3 regions of the Candidatus Sodalis pierantonii str. SOPE genome follow, and region 1 is predicted to be linked to each of the others. Evidence: predicted binding sites of a transcription regulator. Region 1 holds the regulator's gene; each other region holds the start of a gene.

Region 1 (3,284 bases):
CTGGACGGTCACTTCTGAGAAAAGGCATTTACACAGAATCGTGTACAGGGTCGGAGGAAGTCGTCACAAATTTCGGATTTATTCAACAAAGCGACTAATTGATCTCGTTTCCCTTCTACCACGGTCAAATCATCATCGGTAAGTTTTCCCCATTGTTCTTTGATTTTACCCTTGAATTGTTTCCAATTGCCGCTGGCTTCGTCTTTATTCATGTGATGACTCCTTCTGTAAGGTAGTTTATCAATAACCTTCATTTCCTCGTCTGAATTCGCAAATCCAGCCATACGTGTAAAGAAGCGATGCGCTAAGCATTAACTAAATTATAGCAACGGATTTGGCAAAGGCCGGATTTACCAGACGATCCCATCGTAAAATGGCGTTGTGGGTGGAAATATCGAAATAACACCTGTTAAAACAGCAGGAAGTAAGACGTTGGAAAAACACTTAGTCTGTAAGTAAATGTGTCGGTGACTCGGGTTAACCGCGTGACTCCGTGCGGAGAAGAGCAAAATGCGGCGTTAGGCCGGCATTTCCGTACTCATCAGCGCCGAGCGAACGGCGACGAGATCCTTGATTGTGGTTAATCACGCCCGGGAGCACGCAGGCGGAAAACGATGTGGGCAAGCAGCATCGCGCCAAGATAACGCCCTGCGGCATAATGGAGAACGGGAGAGGGTTGAGCAGCAAGGCACTTATTGAGGCACTTATCTCCTTGCCGCGAGTGGTTTCGCCAGTAGACAGCAGCACCGGGAGCCTAAGGGCATAGACCGCATGGCAACCTGGACGCCATTTGCCCGGAAAACGGACGACCGCGCAGTGGGGCCAGCGTCGTGCGACCCCGCCGCGCTGCGATCATAGCCAGTTGTCGTTGCGTATCACGCCAACCGCAAGCCCCTCGATGGTCAATTCCTGCTGACGCAGATCCACCACGATGGGAGAAAATTCGCTGTTTTCCGATAATAATTCGACGATGTTGCCCTGGCGTTTCAGCCGTTTGACGATGACGTCATCGTCGATGCGCGCCACGATGACTTGACCATTGCGGGCTTCCTGCGTTTTATGGACCGCCAGCAGGTCACCGTCCATAATACCAATGTCTTTCATTGACATACCGCTAACACGCAGCAGAAAATCCGCGTGGGGCTTAAACAAGGCGGGATCCACCTGATAATGGCTTTTAATATGCTGTGTTGCCAACAGAGGCTCTCCGGCGGCCACGCGACCAATCAGCGGCAATCCGCTTTCCTCTTCTATCATCAGACGGATGCCGCGCGATGCGCCGGAGACAATTTCGATAGCGCCTTTGCGCGCCAGCGCTTTCAAATGCTCTTCCGCCGCATTGGGAGAACGGAACCCCAGACGCGACGCAATCTCGGCGCGCGTGGGCGGCATGCCGGTCTGCGTGATATGGTCGCGGATCAGGTCAAAAACCTCTTGTTGTCTGGTGGTTAGCGCTTTCATTCCGTCCCCTGTTTGTTTATGGGTCTTCCCCTGTTGTGGTGGCTCAATCGACAGTTCTGCATTTTTACTTTACTTATTCTTTTGGCTGGAACTTGGACTTCTGTATGGATGTCAACCGTATTTACGTTTAAAGGAATAACGTTCATGTCATGCTTAAAAAAATATGCATATACCCCATTTATCTTACTGCTTCATGGTGTTGCAGCATCGACCTCACCAAATATGATGTATGACACTGATAAGAAAGACTATTCACTGTCACCAGAGGTAACGCCAAAATTATCTTGGGAGAAAAGTGAATCTCAAGTTGATAAAACTCAATATTGTCTTACCCCTAGCGATCCGGGATGCAGCAATATGTGGCAAAAGGAAAAAGAAAAGGAGAATGACTAGCGAATACAACATCACCAGCAAAAAAAATTTTATAACTCACTTAAATGATTGCTCAAAAATTCATATTTAGTTTCCCATAGTGGAACATTACGCCCAGCTTGAAACGTTCTTTGTTCCTGAAGCCCCGTGACTTGATCCTGAGCAGCCGTATTTTGCTGTTCAGGGACTCCGCATTCCCATTTGATACCCGGTTTTTCATTGCATTCAGAATGCCGTAAAGGCGTTTTGCCACTATGCGGGCAATGCTGGCCATGAGCGGTATGCCGGTGTCTTTAGCCATCGCCATCCATTCCTGCCACAGCTTACGGCTATGATTGTCATAGCGGCGGTGCCACAGATCGCGAGCAAGCTCTTTCATTACCCAGCACTGGCTCGTTTGGGGTAACACCAGCCGGGCAACTTCTAACCTCTCTGCCCAGCACCCGAGGCGATTTTGTTTGCTGTAAAACCATAGATAGCGTGAGCGGTGGGCGTCTTTCCTGTCTGACGACGGGATCTGTTTCATCTCAGCCTGACGGGTTTTATCAACGACGGCACACAACATTTTTGCCACATGGAAGTGATCGAAAGCGATTTTATCGACGGCATTGGGGAGATGGATGCGGACTGCACTGATATAGGCCATGTTCATGTCCATAGACAGCGTTTTTATCTCATCAAGCTGGTGATCTCTCAGGCTGCGCAGATAACTGGCAAGGCTTTCTACACCGCGGTCGTCGGTCAGTTGCAAAGCGCGTCCCTGCCTGTCAGAAATAACGGTGACGTACTGGTGTCCTTTTTTGAACCCGACTTCATCCACGCAGAGGTGACGGGCGGATAAGAGTTGTTTTATCCGGGCCAAGCCTCGTTTGACTGCGCGCATCATGATGCCGTCAACGGCATTCCAACTGAGTTTGAGCTGCTTTCTGACAGCATCCACGGTGCTGACTTTCAGCCATGAAAGAACAAAGGCTTCGAACAACAAGGTGTAGCGGCTGCCTGACCCTGCCCAGGGAACAGGCAGTGTCTGGCAACCGTGCTCGGGGCAGTCAACGCGGGGGACATCAGCCTCAACCAGCGTGGTGAACTGACAGGTATCGAGGTGACGCCATTTACGACGCCGGTGATCATGTATGGAGCAGGATTTACCGCAGGTTGGGCAGGCCAGTTGTGTGTGCTCGGCAATGCCGACAATTACCGTCACTGATCCAGATTTTTCATTAAGAGAAAGGGATTGTACCTGCCACGGTGCGGACAGGTTAAGGATATGGGCATAGAGGGACTTTTCGTCCATGGCAGACTCCTCAAAAATCAAGACTGCCATCATAATGCCCTTAGCCACCACAACAGGGGAAGACCCTTGTTTATACAGTCTTTCTGAGAGTATATACAGGTCATTGCCAATTGAAAACCGAAAACGCGCGAAATAGGGTGCCATTCACGATAATATA
Region 2 (3,284 bases), 1.9 Mb from region 1:
CCAGTAATCGCTCGTTATCGCGCTGATGCAAACCGATGGAGGGTTCATCCAGCACATACATCACGCCCACCAGGCCGGCGCCAATCTGGCTGGCCAAACGGATGCGCTGCGCCTCGCCGCCGGAAAGCGTTTCCGCCGAACGCGACAGGGAAAGGTAGTTCAGACCGACGTTGACCAGAAACTTCAGCCGATCGCAGATCTCTTTTAATACTTTTTCAGCGATCTTGGCGCGCTGACCACTCAGTTTCATCTCGTCGAAAAATGCCAGCGCATGGCCGATGCCCATCTCGGAAATTTCCGGCAGGGTGGTGTGCTCCACGAAGACGTGGCGGGCTTCGCGCCGCAGACGGGTCCCACCGCAGGTGGCGCAGGGGCGGTTGCTGATATATTTGGCTAGCTCTTCGCGCACCGCGGTGGACTCGGTTTCCTTATAGCGGCGCTCCATGTTCGGCAGTACCCCTTCAAACGGATGGCGCCGCACCGAGGTGTCGCCGCGATCGTTAATATATTTGAATTCGATGTTTTCCTTGCCGGATCCGAAAAAAATTATTTGCTGAACCGTCGGACTCAGCGCATGGAACGGCGCCTCAACGTCGAACTTATAGTGTTCGGCCAACGAGCACAGCATCTGGAAATAATAGAAGTTGCGCCGATCCCAGCCGCGAATGGCGCCGCCCGCCAGGGAGATGTCCTGATTTTGCAATACCTGGTCGGGGTCGAAGTACTGCTGCACGCCGAGCCCGTCGCAGGTGGGGCAGGCGCCGGCCGGGTTGTTGAAGGAGAAAAGCCGGGGTTCCAGCTCGGGCATGCTATAGCCGCAGATCGGGCAGGCGAAGTTGGCGGAAAACAGCAATTCTTCCGCTTTTTCGTCATCCATATCCGCCACTACCGCGGTACCACCCGAGAGACCGAGTGCGGTTTCAAAAGATTCCGCCAGGCGCTGGGCGAGATCCTCTCGCACTTTGAAACGATCGACCACGACTTCGATGGTATGTTTTTTTTGCAGCTCGAGTTTCGGCGGATCCGACAAATCGCAGACCTCCCCGTCGATACGCGCCCGGATATAGCCTTGCGCCGCCAAATTTTCCAGCGTTTTGCTGTGCTCCCCCTTGCGCTCTTTCACGATGGGCGCCAGGAGCATCAGCCGTTTGCCTTCCGGCTGCGACAGCACATTATCCACCATCTGGCTAACGGTCTGCGCCGCCAGCGGAACATCATGATCCGGGCAGCGCGGCTCGCCGACGCGGGCGTACAACAGACGCAGATAATCGTGGATTTCGGTGATCGTGCCCACCGTCGAGCGCGGATTATGGGACGTGGATTTTTGCTCAATCGAAATGGCGGGCGACAGCCCTTCGATATGATCCACATCCGGTTTTTCCATCAACGACAGAAACTGCCGGGCATAGGCAGAAAGCGATTCCACATAGCGACGCTGACCCTCGGCATAGAGCGTATCGAACGCCAGCGATGATTTTCCCGAGCCTGATAAGCCGGTAATTACTATCAATTTATCGCGGGGTATCACCAGACTGATGTTTTTCAGGTTATGGGTACGAGCACCACGAACTTCAATCTTATCCATTCAACTAATCCCAACACCGGATGAACGAGGGCGGCCTGTGCGGTTGACAAAACCGCTGCGGCGCGAAACGGTCAATTATGGCACAAAAAAAGCTGAATGAATATCCAGTATTGATTGTAACAAATAATTCTGCTTCACCCGGTTTTTCGATGCGCAGTCCAAGTTTCTAAACATGTTCTTTAAGCGTTGGCAATGGTAAACTTGAGCGATTAAACTTAGTCATTCATCTTATCAGGAGACCCCCATGGCCAGCAGAGGCGTTAATAAAGTGATTCTAGTCGGAAACCTGGGCCAGGATCCGGAAGTCCGCCATATGCCTAACGGTGGTGCGGTAGCCAACATCACCCTGGCCACCTCTGAGAGCTGGCGCGACAAGCAGACCGGCGAGACCAAGGAGAAAACGGAATGGCACCGCGTGGTGCTGTTTGGCAAGCTGGCCGAGGTGGCGGGTGAATATTTGCGTAAGGGCTCCCAGGTGTATATCGAGGGATCGCTACAGACCCGCAAATGGCAAGATCAGAGCGGCCAGGATCGATACACCACCGAGGTGGTGGTCAATATCGGCGGCACCATGCAAATGCTTGGCGGTCGACAGGGCGGCGTGGCGGGCGGTAACGCCGGTGGCGCGCAGCAGGGTGGCTGGGGGCAGCCTCAGCAGCCGCAGGGCAATAACGCGCAGTTCAGCGGCGGCAACGCGCCGGCGGCGCGCCCCGCGCAGAACTCAGCGCCTGCGCCCAGCAACGAACCGCCGATGGACTTCGATGACGATATTCCGTTCTAAGGCTAACCTTAGACAACATTGTCAATGATGCGCAAAAAAACCTCCTATACCAGGAGGTTTTTTGTTTTAACTCGATGCTGAAGACGTTAACGGTAATGGCATAATTCAATGAATAGCATATCCTTTATTTTCGCGTCCACTATTTCATGTATTATCTAAAATAACGGTACGACATCAGCCTATTTGCGCTGGATAGCGGGAATGTTGCTGCCGAAAAATGGATCGGCTGCTTCCTATTCAATAACCATCATAACAATAAGGTTTAGCGTCCTATTCTGTGCGGCAATGTTCTCAGACTATGATAAGCAAAACGACAATAGTGGCGCCATCATTAACTTTCGCATCACGTTGCAACGCTTTATATACTGTCGGTTAAAATAAAACGCCTCCTTGAATGCTTATCACCAAGCAGCACGCTATATAAGCATGACCATTGAGCTGACTCATATTCAGAAATGCATCCCATGCCCCTAACGCGCTGCCTTGACAGAGGGTGAGTAAACGACATTACAACCCCAGAATACATTATCGGGAATGCTTACTTTGTTGAGGCGTTTTCACCATTTTCGCCAATGTGGATTTGGTGGGTTTCATGTAATTTGGCAATCGGCTTTCGGCGACAATCAGCTTATTGCGCGGCGAGCGAGTAATACGAGCCGTGTTATTGCTTGATGTATTGCTGGCGTTGGTCTGCGGATCTAACGAGGCTTGATGGGGCTGTGCTGGTGGCACAACAATCCTGGCCCCTTTTCTTTTGACGTTGACCGGCGCTTTGTTGAATAAATCCGAAATTTGTGACGACTTCCTCCCTATCAGGGCGATTGTTACATGATGCGGACGCTGTTTGGCATTCCTAACAACGTGATCCGATTAAGCGCTTTGACCATTGCCATAGCCTCACCTACCTGCGCGTCATAG
Region 3 (3,284 bases), 1.8 Mb from region 1:
GCGATAAAGACCCCGGCGACCGCCAAATCTTCATGAGCAGTGCCGGCCACTTCTTTCAGCCGCACGCCGGTGACGCCCATTTCGTCACCCAACACCTCTTCCAGCGTCCGGTTGGTATGCAGGACGATATTGCCGTTATTGACTTTATCCATCAGCCGGTCGATGAGGATCTTTTCCGAACGGAAGGTATCGCGGCGGTGGATTAAATGCACCTCTTCGGCGATATTGGCCAGATACAGGGCTTCCTCCACGGCGGTATTGCCGCCGCCGACCACCGCCACTTTCTGGTTGCGGTAAAAGAAGCCATCGCAGGTGGCGCAGGCGGACACCCCTTTTCCTTTATACGCTTCCTCGGACGGCAGGCCCAGATAACGCGCGGAGGCGCCGGTGGCGATAATAAGCGCATCGCAGGTGTATTCGCCGCTGTCGCCGACCAGGCGGAACGGACGGTTGTGCAGATCCACCTGGGTAATGTGGTCGAAAATGATTTCCGTGTTGAATTTTGTGGCGTGGGCGTACATGCGCTCCATCAGCAGCGGCCCGGTCAACCCTTCGGGGTCGCCCGGCCAGTTTTCCACCTCGGTGGTGGTGGTCAGCTGCCCGCCTTGCTCCATACCGGTGATTAAAACCGGATTCAGATTGGCGCGTGCGGTATAGACCGCGGCGGTATAGCCCGCCGGCCCTGAACCCAATATGAGTAATTTACTGTGTTTCACCGTAGACATGTTTTCCTCGTTGTCATCGCCTCAATAACCAGGGCATTGTAAGAAAATTACCAGAGTTAAAAAAGGATGCAAAAAGTAGTTAACGATTTTTCCAATTAATCGCGGCTATCAATGCCGCCGGCAGGGCATAATCGGGGAAAAAACCCCGCTAAACCCGCCCCGTGGCGAAGGTTGTCGCTAACAATCAGTATGTTGTTCTGATTTTTAACGTTTTACTTTGACAATCGGCTGCGCTTTTGCGAAAACATCTAGGCGGGCAAATAAACGGGCCGAGACTGGCCGCCCGTGCTGGGCAGCACGGTGGGTTTGCGCTGCCGCGCACGTTAAGCCGTTACAGCGCGTCACGCGCTACCTGATGCCGTTTAGTATGTTGACAGATAGGTTCTAAATGGTTCCAGAAAAGGTTGACCATAAAAAAAACCGATAATAGGTCTTTAGACAACCCCTGATACAATGAAGTTAGTAAGGGTATGGCAAGTACAGGGAAGGAATTGAGAGAGACACTAATGATGGTAGACAATAAAAAGCGCCCGGGGAAAGATCTCGATCGTATCGACCGCAATATCCTGAACGAGCTGCAAAAAGACGGACGGATTTCCAATGTCGAGTTATCGAAGCGGGTCGGGTTATCGCCCACCCCCTGTCTGGAACGCGTGCGGCGCCTGGAGCGCCAGGGTTTCATCCAGGGCTATACCGCGCTGTTGAACCCGCACTATCTGGATGCGTCGTTACTGGTGTTCGTTGAGATTACGCTCAACCGCGGCGCGCCGGATGTGTTCGAGCAATTCAACGCCGCGGTGCAGAAGCTGGAAGAAATTCAGGAGTGCCATCTGGTTTCAGGCGATTTCGACTATTTGTTGAAAACGCGTGTGCCGGATATGTCCGCCTATCGTAAACTGCTTGGCGAGACGCTACTGCGCCTGCCCGGCGTGAACGACACCCGGACCTATGTGGTCATGGAAGAAGTGAAACAGAGTAATCGTCTGGTCATAAAGACGCGTTAAGGAGCATTCCAGGTGCAAATACGGTTTGTTTTGGTTACACTCCTGTGAATTCATATAGTCCCAGCGCCGGACAGCATCTCGGCGCTGTTATTATATCGGTTAACAGGAACCTGGAGAGCCTTTCTTGAGCCAGGAATATACAGAAGATAAAGACATCGCCCTCAAAAAACTCAGCAGCGGCCGCCGGCTACTGGAGGCTGTGCTGGTTGTTGTGGGTATTTTTGCGTTTTATTTGATGGTGGCGTTGGTCAGCTTCAGCGCCTCCGATCCGAGCTGGTCGCAGATCGCCTGGCATGGCCCGATACACAATCTGGGCGGCGGGGTAGGGTCGTGGTTTGCCGATACCCTGTTTTTCACCTTCGGCGTGCTGGCCTATGCGCTGCCGCCTATCATGCTGTTTTTCTGCTGGAGCGCTTTCACCCAGCGCGACAGACGTGACTATGTGGATTTATTCGGCCTGTCGCTGCGGCTTATCGGCAGCCTGGCGCTGCTGCTCACCTCCTGCGGCCTGGCCGCGCTTAACGTCGACGATCTCTACTATTTCGCCTCCGGCGGCGTTATCGGTAGCCTGCTGAGCAACGCGATTCTGCTGTGGTTCAACGGTATCGGCGCCACTCTCGCGCTGCTGTGCGTCTGGGCGTCGGGGCTTACCCTGTTCACCGGCTGGTCGTGGCTTACCATCGCCGAAAAAATCGGCGCGGTGGTGCTGGGCTGTCTGACTTTTGTCTCCAACCGCAGCCGGCGCGATGATGAAGAGGATGACGGTGGCCGCCGCTCCCGCGCCGCGCACGATGATGAGGACGATGCGCGCCACCTCGGCGGCGGCGGCGACCCGCTGTTGCGTCCGTACGCGGCGCAGGAAGCAAACCCGGATCCGCTGCTGCGGCCATCGGCCGCGGAGGACGACGGGCCGCGTCTGGGCGACTGGCAACGGGATCTGGATGCACCCCACACCCCTTATGATTTCACCGTAGAGCAGCAAAACAGCGGTGCGCTGGCGGCCAGCGCCGCCGCTGCGGGGCAAAGCGGCGCGCCGCTGACCTTCATGCCGGCTTTTTCCGCCAGCGGCAACGACTACAATCCGCAGGTAAAACAGGGCATCGGGCCGGAACTGCCGCGCCCGAAACCGGTGCGCATCCCGCCGAGACCGGCGTTCGCCTCCCCGGACGAAGCAGCGGCCTGGGATGAGCAGCAACGTCTGGCGGAAGATTTTGCCCAACAGCAGAGGCAGTGCTATCCCGGCGCCGCTCCGGCGAGGCACGACAGTGATCTTGACGACGGCGCCTCGCCGCTATCGACGGCGCCCGGCAATGACCGCGGCCCTGAGTCAGGGTTTGCGTCGGCGGGCGATGATGATCGCGGCCGTGAAGCGGCTGTTGCGCCGGCGGCCGGTATGGATCGCCGCCATGAGGCGGGTTTCGCGGCGCCGGACACGCGGTTTACGCCGTCCCGCCACGATGAACGCGGGCAATCCGCCGCTTATCCGAGCGATGACGATAGCTGGCCGGACGACGATGCTCCCTGGCACGACGATGATGCGCCGCCGCAGGACAAC

Evidence for each region. Region 1 encodes LexA, which represses DNA repair genes until DNA is damaged. Its sites were predicted from a motif close to TNCTGTATGTACATACAGNA; they were not measured.
Region 2: the regulator LexA is predicted to act here: its motif matches at 1,676-1,695, upstream of uvrA (excinuclease ABC subunit UvrA).
Region 3: the regulator LexA is predicted to act here: its motif matches at 1,770-1,789, upstream of SOPEG_RS10865 (DNA translocase FtsK 4TM domain-containing protein).

The regions. Positions count from the first base shown of each region.
Region 1 covers NZ_CP006568.1:3,961,585-3,964,868, forward strand. The annotation lists gene SOPEG_RS19660 (IS256-like element ISSoEn2 family transposase) at 1-18, shown strand, start outside; partial or broken gene SOPEG_RS19665 (CsbD family protein) at 78-212, opposite strand; gene lexA (transcriptional repressor LexA) at 853-1,461, opposite strand; gene SOPEG_RS27985 (hypothetical protein) at 1,480-1,854, shown strand; gene SOPEG_RS19675 (ISL3 family transposase) at 1,907-3,127, opposite strand.
Region 2 covers NZ_CP006568.1:1,367,853-1,371,136, forward strand. The annotation lists gene uvrA (excinuclease ABC subunit UvrA) at 1-1,585, opposite strand, end outside; gene ssb1 (single-stranded DNA-binding protein SSB1) at 1,830-2,366, shown strand; gene SOPEG_RS07050 (IS5-like element ISSoEn1 family transposase) at 3,191-3,284, opposite strand, start outside.
Region 3 covers NZ_CP006568.1:2,122,388-2,125,671, forward strand. The annotation lists gene trxB (thioredoxin-disulfide reductase) at 1-725, opposite strand, end outside; gene lrp (leucine-responsive transcriptional regulator Lrp) at 1,235-1,729, shown strand; gene SOPEG_RS10865 (DNA translocase FtsK 4TM domain-containing protein) at 1,854-3,284, shown strand, end outside.